3 regions of the Heliomicrobium gestii genome follow, and region 2 is predicted to be linked to each of the others. Evidence: riboswitches for the same ligand, from Rfam matches in the RefSeq annotation. Region 2 holds a riboswitch; each other region holds the start of a gene.
The links. A riboswitch is a leader RNA that binds a small molecule or an ion and turns the genes downstream of it on or off. The one in region 2 is predicted to bind cobalamin.
Positions count from the first base shown of each region.

Region 1: another riboswitch for cobalamin. It lies ahead of GTO89_RS06685 (AIR synthase related protein); the one in region 2 lies ahead of cobO (cob(I)yrinic acid a,c-diamide adenosyltransferase).
Region 3: another riboswitch for cobalamin. It lies ahead of GTO89_RS09885 (energy-coupling factor ABC transporter permease); the one in region 2 lies ahead of cobO (cob(I)yrinic acid a,c-diamide adenosyltransferase).

Region 1 is NZ_WXEX01000004.1:303,321-306,591, forward strand. Features, by position in the region: gene GTO89_RS06680 (ECF transporter S component) at 75-590, opposite strand; gene GTO89_RS06685 (AIR synthase related protein) at 701-1,453, opposite strand; cobalamin riboswitch at 1,565-1,741, opposite strand; gene GTO89_RS06690 (MarR family transcriptional regulator) at 1,848-2,303, opposite strand; gene GTO89_RS06695 (efflux RND transporter periplasmic adaptor subunit) at 2,453-3,271, shown strand, end outside.
Region 2 is NZ_WXEX01000015.1:51,060-54,330, reverse strand. Features, by position in the region: gene GTO89_RS17895 (S-layer homology domain-containing protein) at 1-555, shown strand, start outside; partial or broken gene GTO89_RS18000 (AraC family transcriptional regulator) at 716-1,534, shown strand; cobalamin riboswitch at 1,546-1,820, shown strand; gene cobO (cob(I)yrinic acid a,c-diamide adenosyltransferase) at 2,025-2,612, shown strand; gene GTO89_RS15115 (hypothetical protein) at 2,736-3,050, shown strand; cobalamin riboswitch at 3,120-3,271, shown strand, end outside.
Region 3 is NZ_WXEX01000007.1:127,916-131,186, reverse strand. Features, by position in the region: gene cbiQ (cobalt ECF transporter T component CbiQ) at 1-698, opposite strand, end outside; gene GTO89_RS09890 (energy-coupling factor ABC transporter substrate-binding protein) at 763-1,080, opposite strand; gene GTO89_RS09885 (energy-coupling factor ABC transporter permease) at 1,077-1,751, opposite strand; cobalamin riboswitch at 1,991-2,173, opposite strand; gene speD (adenosylmethionine decarboxylase) at 2,468-2,839, shown strand; gene GTO89_RS09875 (HD-GYP domain-containing protein) at 2,995-3,271, opposite strand, start outside.

The DNA of each region.
Region 1 (3,271 bases), on a different contig from region 2:
ATGACAACAAAAATAAAGAACCGCAGTCAAGCGCCTGCGGTTCCACCGAGGTTGGATTCTTTGTATCTACGTATCTACATGAGACGCATTCCCTTTACCCCTCGGTACGCCGCTGCCGCCAAGCCAACATTGACAGCGGAACCGACAACCAGAAAGGGCATGACGGCCACGACGGCGGCCCAGCCGCCCATGAGCAGCATCGTCAAGGAGGAGACGACGCCGTTCAGAAACACACCGGCGATGAACGCCGCCGTCAGGCCGAACCGCTCCTTTGTCCAACGAAAAACCCAGGCCCACAGGGCCATCTGCGCGGCGATAAAGAGATGAACCGGCAGGGTGAGCGGAAAACCGACAACCATGGCGGTCAGCAGGTGTCCGAGGGTGATGACGATCATCCCCCCTGTCGCCCCAAGGGCCAGGGCGGCGAAAAATCCGGGGAAGGAGTCGAGGCCGATCGTGCCGACGGGGCTGGGGATTTTGATCATGGCGCCAACGGCGCTCAAGGCGATCAGGACGCCCATCAGGGCGATTCCCCGGATGCTCTTCCAGGAAAAGCCTGTCTGATTGTATTCCAAGGGCATGTGGCTCATGTTGAAAACCTTCTTTCCTGTTCTTTGGCATGTTGTTGCTGTGGAACGACGATCGCTTGGGAACGGCGATCACCGGAACGAGCGCCTTCGATGTCGTGATGTCCTGACCTTTACCGGGCCTTCTCCTTCAATTCGCCGAGATGGTGGATAGGCGCGCCGGCGATCTGGGGCGGCGATGTCTCGGCGGTAAAGATCAGGCAGGTGGAGGGGCCCGCCGATTTAGCCAAATCCAGCGGGGTGTCTTCCTGCCAGCCGACGACTCGGCAACGGACGGCTGCCGCCAGGTTTTCGGCCTCGACGCGAATCCCTTTGGAACCGACGGGCACCACTTCACGCACACGGGGATCGGCCAGCAATGCCCGCACATGTTCAGCCCGGGCGATGGGCTTGCCGTCATCAGACACCACCTCGGCGCCGACTTTCGGCCACCCGAGGCAATAGACCTGATCACCGGGCCGCGAGGCGCCCACGCGAAGGCCCTCCCTTTTTACAGCCCCGACGACGGTGATCCCCACACCGGTCTGTTCCGTAGGGATGTTTTTTTCGGTGCTGATGGCGATAGGCAGATCGCGCTTGCCGATGGCGCCGAGTTCGTCGCGAACTCCGGCGAGCACCTCACCCCCTGTGGGAAAGGGCTCATTGGCGATGGCTGCCGTCAGCGCCACCGGTTCTGCGCCAACGGCGAGCACCTCCATCAAGGCGACCCGGGTGGTGCAGATCCCCACGATATAAGGGGGGACCTGCACGGCATCACGTTCCTTGCCGCCGATGGCGCCGCAGGAGTCGCAGGCCACCACCAGGCACTGGTCGTCAGAAAGAAACACCACTTCCACATCGCGTCCCTTGTATCCCAAGGTTTCCACCTCCTTGAAGTTCATTGCCCCTGGGCATTCTGCGAGCAAAAGAAAAAGCCCATAGCTTCTCTATCGCCGTCAAGGCAACAATAAAGAAACCATGAACTTTGCCATCATTCATGAACGGTCATGTTCCAGGCAGGTCTCCTGACTCCGATTCATCACCGCTGCGCGCCTTCCCGGTTTCCCAGTGGCAACCTGCGCAGGGCTCCTCGTCACAGTGGCGGGTCCGTCCGGGAATCACACCCGGTTCCCTATTCTCCCCCCAAGAGGGGCACCTGAAACATGGCTATGCTCTTTGTTTGTATTATAAGTCACAAAGAGCCTGTTTTTCAACAGGAGCAACCCGGTTTTCTCGACATCAGCTTTTACTTTCTCGAAGCGAGAAATTCGGCTACCGCCCTCAACCTTCCGCCGCGCTGTTCCGCACTCTCGGTGTCAACACTGCATTCATCTTCTGGAACGTTTCCACCGCCTGGGCCAACTCAAGCGCAGAGAGTTCCTGCAGTTGGCCATTCAACCGCTCGAAGCGGGCCTCCTGAATCGTTTGAATGGTCTTCAACCCTGTATCCGTCAGTGAAACCATGACGACGCGCCGATCCTTTTCAGACCGCTCCCGCGTGATGAGCCCCATGCCAGCCAGTTTGTCCATCATGCCGGTCACAGCGCCGGAGGTGATCCCGATCTGGTCGGCGATGTCGGTGGCCTTGCAGGTCCCCGACTTCAATAATATGTACAACAGAAAGATCTGCCCTTCGCCCAGATGGTATTCAGGGCCGATATCCTGGACGGCGCACTTGACATTATAAAAAAAAGCCTCTAACAAATCCTTGATGGCATTTAATTGCTGATCCTTCACCGCTTCTTCCCTTGACAGTTCTTGTCCTCTCCCTTACGATCATATCGTCTTAGTCGCTAAATATTTTAGCCTCTAAGATAAATATTAGGCCGGTAGGTACCGGCTGTCAATGAAAGCATCATTTGTATTTGGCGGAGGAGGATTTTACGGTGAAGAGACAAATCGGCGTCAGCCTGCTTGCCGTCGCCCTGCTGGCAGCGGGGACAGGTTGCGGGAAAACGCCTGAACCGGCAAGCACCGAAGCGCCGCCCCAGACAGTGACGGTCGCCAAGGCGGAGCGCACAGACCTGTCCAACGTGCTGACCTTCAGCGGCGCTCTGGCGGCAAAAGATGAATTAAAGCTGGTCCCGAAGGGCCAGGGCAAAGTCGCCCGCATCAACGCCGAAGTGGGGCAGCGGGTGAACGCCGGCGACATGCTGTTGGAACTGGACAACGCCGACATCCAGGCCCGGCTCGACGCCGCCAACGCCGGTGTCGAGGTCAACAAGGCCAGCCTGGAGCGGGCGCGCCTGCAGCTGGATATGGATAAGATCGCCCTCGACGACGCCCAACGCCATTATGACCGGGTAAAGGCGCTCTTTGACGCCGGCGCCACGTCCCAGTCCGACTTTGATGCGGCTAAGAGCTCCCTGGACACGTCGACAAAACGGTGCGCCTCTGACGAGGTTTCCGTCGCCTCGGCCCAGGCCCAGTTGAATCAAAGCCAGGCCCAGGTCCGCCAGACCCAGGTCGATCTGGAAAACGCCGTGCTGCGCTCGCCCATCTCCGGCATCGTCTCGGCACGGAACGTGAATGTGGGCGAGTATGTCTCCAATACGGCGACAGCCTTCAATGTGGTCCGTATCGACACGGTTGAGGTGAAGGCCGATCTGACAGAGAGCGATGTCAACAGCGTCCGGCCCGGCCAAGAGGTGGAGGTCAAGGTGGCCGCCGCCAGCGACAAACCTTTCAAGGGTCGCATCGCCAAG
Region 2 (3,271 bases):
GACGCAGAACATCACTGGGCGAAAGAAGCCATCAACAATATGGGCTCCCGCATGGTCATCAGCGGTGTTGGCAACGGAATGTTTGAACCGGATCGGGAAATCACCCGGGCGGAGTTTGCGGCCATCGTGGTCAAGGGGCTGGGTCTGAAGCCGGGAACCGGAACGAATCTCTATTCCGATGTGCGACCGGCGGAGTGGTACGGCCCATTCATTCAGACCGCCGCCGCCTACGGCATCATTTCCGGGTATGGAGATGGCACCTTCGGACCCGATGACCGGATCACCCGTGAACAGGCCATGACGATGATGGCGAGAGCGATGAAGATCACCGGGCTCAAGGCTGGATTGAAAACGGATGAAAGCGACAACCTGTTGAATGGCTTTGGCGACGAGCCGCAAATCGCCGTCTGGGCGAAAGAAAGCGCCGCAGCTTGTGTGAAGACCGGCATCGTAGAAGGGAAGAGCCGGGACATGCTTGCGCCGAAGGGTGAAATTACGAGAGCAGAAGTGGCTGTGATTGTCCAGCGATTGCTGAAAAAATCAAACCTGATTTAAATTAAAAAGCCCGCATTCATGGCGGGCTTTTTGAATTTCAGAGGCCAGGCTGGAACTCGGCGACTCGGGGGACGGTTGATGACGCCCCAATAAACTCCGCAAGAATGGAAAAGAAATAAAATCCGGCCTTGATATAATAAAAGCGTGAGGTGGCAAATGCATGCAGTACGGAAAGGATATGGCATTCTGCCGGCAGTATATTGAAGCGCATCTAAATGAAGAAATTGCACCGCGGGCATTGGCGGATATGCTGGGCTATTCATACTATCACTTTTGCCACGTCTTCCGTATTTGCCACAATATGCCGGTAGGCGAATATATACGCAAAAAACGCCTGAAAAAGGCCGTCGAAGCCCTGGAAAAGGGAGCGCAAATCACGGAAATCGCCCTGACTTTCGGGTTTGACACGCCTTCAGGCTTTTCTAAAGCCTTTCGCCGTGAATTTGGCATGAGTGCGCGCGAATACAGGAGGAATATCACGAAAGGTATGATGAACAAAAAGAAAGGTGGAGCGGCTATGCACGTTCGGTATGAAAAAAAAGACGGATTCAAGGCGGTAGGGTATTCCATTGACCCGCAGGATGGTCAAAAAGTCGATTTGCCTGCGTCTGGCGCTTATTGGTTCGGTTTGGACTTTTCATCGGCCAGCAGTGAGGACTATGCCAGGTTGGCAAAAACAGAGAACGGCTACGCCGACCAGATCGGCCTGTGGTATCGTCCGGAAGAAAAAAACGGCGATCTGTCCTACTTTTTCGGAGTGGTGGTGGAAAGCTTTGATTTTGTGCCCACAGGCATGGTGACTTTGGAAATGCCGGCCGCAGAATATGCCGTTTTTACGACTGAGTCCGCCGATTTGGCCAATGATAAGCAGGCTTTTTGCAACGCCATTAAAAGCGCCTGGAAGTATATCTTCGAAGAATGGTTTGCGCAAAGCGACTATGTATATGACCAGGATAAATACGCCTTTGAATTCTATACGGACAAAAACGGCGGGATGGATTGTGAACAGGCTGTGGCCGATATCTACATTCCGGTGAAGAAGAAGAACTAGTTTTTTCCGAGAACACCCGGCGCGGTCCCGCCACTGTATGGAGGAGAAGCCTCGCAACGAGGTCACTGGATGACGTTCGCTTGTTGCCTATCATGCCTTGCTGTCATGCGATCAGCGTGACAGCACGCAATAGGGGGCGGCGCAAGCGTCACCGGGAAGACGCGAGGTTTTGATGAATCCGAGCCAGGAGACCTGCCTGTTTTCTGTCACCAACAGCACCCACGGTCGATGGGGAGGTGATAGAGCATTGGGTTGCGCGATCCATTGCCGAGTAGACCTTGCCGTAAGACGGGCAAGGTTTTTTTGCATGGAGACGGATCGTCATTATCAGATCAGGTTGGAATTCGTGAGATGTTGGCTTGCTTCGATTTGCTGTGTTGCGCGTCAGAGGTCTGATGCAGAGAGAGGGGGAACAGGGATGACCCATTTGAAACAAGGGCTGGTTCAAGTCTACACGGGCAAGGGAAAAGGAAAGACGACAGCGGCGCTGGGCCTGGCTTTGCGGGCGATCGGACATGGCTTTTCGGTGTTCCTCGTGCAATTTATGAAGGGAACCCCCGTATACGGGGAACTGGCGGCGCTGCAGCGTTTGCAGCCGAGCATTCAATTCGCCCAGTACGGCAGAGACTGTTTTGAGGGAAAATATCATGAAGACGGCAGCCCGGTGATCGACTATGACAAGTGCATGATCCGCAAAGGAGAAGCCACCGAGGAAGATCGCCAGATGGCGCAGGCGGCCCTGCACAAAGCCCGAGAGGTCTTGTGCAGCGGAGAGTATGATATCGTCATTCTCGATGAGTTGACCAATGCCATCTACTTTGAACTGGTGACACTCGAAGAGGCCTTGGAACTGATTCAACTGCGTCCGGAGCAGGTGGAGTTGGTGATCACCGGCCGCAACGCGCCCCCCGAGATTATCGAAAAAGCCAGCCTGGTGACGGAAGCGACGGAAGTCAAACATCCCTATCAAGAGGGGATGCTGGGCCGTCAAGGGATCGAATACTGATGCGATAAGACGGTCAAGAGACCCCCGTCTCTTGGCCGTTTTTCCTTCCTTGTGACGTAACCAGCAGCGGTTTGCTTCTTTCAATGCTGCCGGCGGATCAGACGGATCAGGAGGTGGTAAGACATGACATCAACGGAGTTTTTGAACAAATTGATCCAAAACATGCGGGAACGAATCGCCAAGACAGGGGATCAAGACCTGGTAAAAGACCTCGATGAACTTGATCTCATAACGAAGGCGCTGGTTGACAACCTGTCCCGGCAAATCGAGAGGGAACAGAGGGCGCTCCAAAAACGCCTGGAGATGGAGGAGGTGTCGCAAGAGTACATGCTCAAGGTCTTTGCCGATTTTATTAAAGCCAACGGGTTGTCTGATGAATTCGCTCACTATACGGAGGTGTGGCTTGACCTGAATGAAGAGACGCAATTGCGCCATTGATTCTCGTTATAAATATCCCTTTCATTAGCAGGATTTCGCGATCATGTCACGAATAATGATTATGGACAATTTCATAACGAGGGAGTATGGTGACCTGACTGTCATCGTGAAGTCAGGTCTTAAAAGGGAAGACCGGTGAAAATCCGGCGCGGTCCCGCCACTGTATGGGGGAGGAGCCTCTATCAAAGTCACTGGCGCAAGCTGGGAAGACCTGAGGCATC
Region 3 (3,271 bases), on a different contig from region 2:
GAGTTCTCCCTGGTCCGCGGCAACACGCGCAGTTCCTCTTCATACCCCCGGGCTGACAGGGCGATGTAGAGCTCCCGGGAGCGGATAAGGGAACGGACGAAAAGGTTTGCGGCCAAGATGCCGAGGGAGCGAAGGCTGTTGGCTTGGGTGGCGTAGCCGAGACGCGATTCCTGGGCCAGCAGGATGGCTTGCGTCGTCTCCATGAGCACGAAAATAAAGCGATAGATGAGCAGCATCAGTTCTGTCACGATCTTGGGCGCCCGCAGGCGCGACACCAGTTCAATCACATCGACCATGGGCGTGGTGAGCACGAGAAAATAGAGGCTGGCGGTGGCGCCGAGGGAACGAAAGAAGAGGATGCCGGCCTGTTGCAGACCAGCAGCTGATATGCCAGGGGAGTAGGGGCCGATGGTCACCTGCGCCACGGGGTCAAGGGGGGAAGGCGACAGGGCCACGGTAACGCAGCCGGTGAGCAGGAAGAGGCCGGGCACCGACATCAGTCTGAGGAAGACGGACAGGGGGATGCGGGCGCCGAAGACGATCAGCGCGCCAGAGAGAAGCGTGATCGAGCCGGACAGCCAGGGGGTGGGCGAGAGCAGGCTAGCCAGCAGCCCCAGGAGCGCGGCGATTCCTTTCCAGGTCGGCGATTTGTCCCGCAGCCGGTTGGCCCAGGCCCACTGATCGATCGTGAAGAGCATACGTTTGACCCCGTTTTATCATCTTTCTACATCGTTTGTCAGCGCGTCGTTAGATCGCCGGCAACTAGGCATCGCCAAGAGGTTTGCGGCCCACGTTGCTGTTCATGCTGACCCGCTCACTGTTGCGGCGGCGGGAGAAGTAGTAGGCGATGAAGCTGGCGCCTGCGGCGGCCTGGAGACCGAAGAGCAGCGGTTCCGCCTCTTCGCCAGGCTCCCAGATGGATTCGAACCAGGGTTTGTAATCGGGGGCGATAGATTGAACCATTTCACCGGCCTGGTCATCGGCGCCGGAGAAACCGCCGGTGAAGTGCATGATCAGGGGAACGCCTGTCAGAAACAGGAGCGCTGTCGTCAAGACAAGTTTGTTCCGGAGCCCGTTCATGCTTTCACCTCTTTCGAGAAGATGTTCAGCGCCGACAGTTCGGCGGCGGAGTATTTCGAGAGGGCGTTAAAGATGACGACCGTCAGCAGCCCTTCGGCGAGCGCCAGAGGGATCTGGGTGACCAGGAAGACGGAGCCGAATTTGACGATGGAACCAACAACGCCGGTGGCGGTGTCCGGGAAAGCTAGGGCGAGTTGCACCGTCGTCGTCACATAGGTGGCCAGGTCGCCGATGGCCGCGGCGGCAAAGATGGAGATATTAGAGGAAAGGTTCATCCGCTGCCCTAAGCGGTAGACGCCGTAGGCGGCGAAAGGTCCCACGATGCCCATGGAAAACACGTTGGCGCCGAGGGTGGTGATCCCGCCGTGGGCGAGCAGGAGAGCCTGAAAGAGCAACACGATGGCGCCGAGGACAGTCATGACGGTGGGTCCGAAGAGGACGGCGCCCAGACCGGTTCCCGTCGGGTGGGAAGAGCTGCCGGTGACAGAGGGCAACTTCAGCGCCGACAAGACAAAAGAGAAGGCCCCGGCGACGCCGAGGAGCATTTTTGCTTCCGGATTGGTTCGAACGGTCTTTTGGATGGCGCGCAGGCCATGGACGACAAAGGGGGCCGAGGCGGCTGTCCAGGCGGCGGCGTGGCTCAGGGGCAGGTAGCCCTCCATGATATGCATTCGCAGACACTCCTTTTTGCGTAGGGGTCTTTTTACGTTTCCTATCTAAGTAAGGCCAGACTTTTTTCAGGCCTTGTTTTTTCAACCTGGCGGACGGGAGTTGTGATAAAAACCACAATCCTATGCTTGCGAAGTCCTTCGTGTCTAGTCATCGCCGGAATCGCGATGAACGAGTATCTGCGCGGGTGGGGATGTCCCCATGGGCAACAAAATAAAGCCCTCCCTTCCTCCCGAAGTGGGTCTTTTGTTTGCTGCGGGCAGGTCTCCTGGCTCGGGCGTCATCCGTACCCGCCTCCTTCCCAGACTGACGTCCAGTGGATGATGTGGCGGGTCGTCTTCCCTTACAGTAGCGGGGGCTGCTGAGGCATCGCACCTCATTCCCTTTTCAGCCGCTTGGCGGCGCCTGCAACAAGGTCAACCTGTGTTCGATTTTTCAGATAGCTATGGAAGGCACTATCTATATGCAATCCTATCACGTCAGGGCTTACGGGGCAAGGGTGTTGCCGGTTTTAGACAATAAAATCCTTCTGAAAAAAAGTATTGATCTGCCCTGCCGTCTATGCTATAAGTATACTCATTGTGGGAACCAGGATTCATCCAAATCGGGTTTGGATTGCAGCATCAGACCGACGCCCTTGTTCGGGCGGGTCTAGACCCACCCCCGGATGAATCACGTAGGTCCCGGCATCCAATTTGCTGGGAAGGGGGCCGAAATGATGGATTACTCCACTTTCGGACGACATGTCGCCATTGACACCTGGGGCGTTGATTTTGAAAAATTGAACGACGCCCGGTTCCTGGAGGAACAGATGATTGAAGCCGCCAAGGCGGCTGGGGCGACGGTTTTGTCGTCGCAGAAACAACAGTTTGATCCGCAAGGCGCGACGGTCCTGGTCCTTTTGTCTGAGAGCCACATCTCCATTCACACCTATCCCGAAAAGGGGTTTGCCGCCCTTGACTGCTACACCTGCGGGGAGACGGTGGATCCGGAAGTGGCGATCAACCACATGATCAAGGTGTTGGTTCCCAAGAAGACGTCGGTAAAGCTGCTCAAACGCGGCGACGGACCCATTGAGGTCCTGAGATAACGGCGCATCAAAAAAAGCCTGGTTTCCACCAGGCTTTTTCTAATGTCCTTCCGATGATCTGGAAATAACAACCTTTTTCAAATGATAAATCGCGGAGGATGTATCCTGTGAGCGCGCTGAAGAGGTGTTTCGGGCGATGCACAGGCTACCTGACCCTACCCGATCGAGTGCTTTAACTCTTCAAATGCTTCATACTGCTGGCAGAGCAAGTCAGCCAGATCGCCGTCGATGGCGTTTTCTTTAACCATCTGTCTCAGGATGGACTCGACTTTTTCACGACGAAGTCCCTCCCGGTACGGGCGGTCTTCCACGAGCGCCGAGAAGATATCGGCGACGGCCACGATCCGGCTGCCGGTGCTGAGCTGGTCGCCGGGGATGTGAAAGGGGTAGCCCCGGCCGTCGAGGCGTTCATGGTGGTAGGCGCCCCACTGG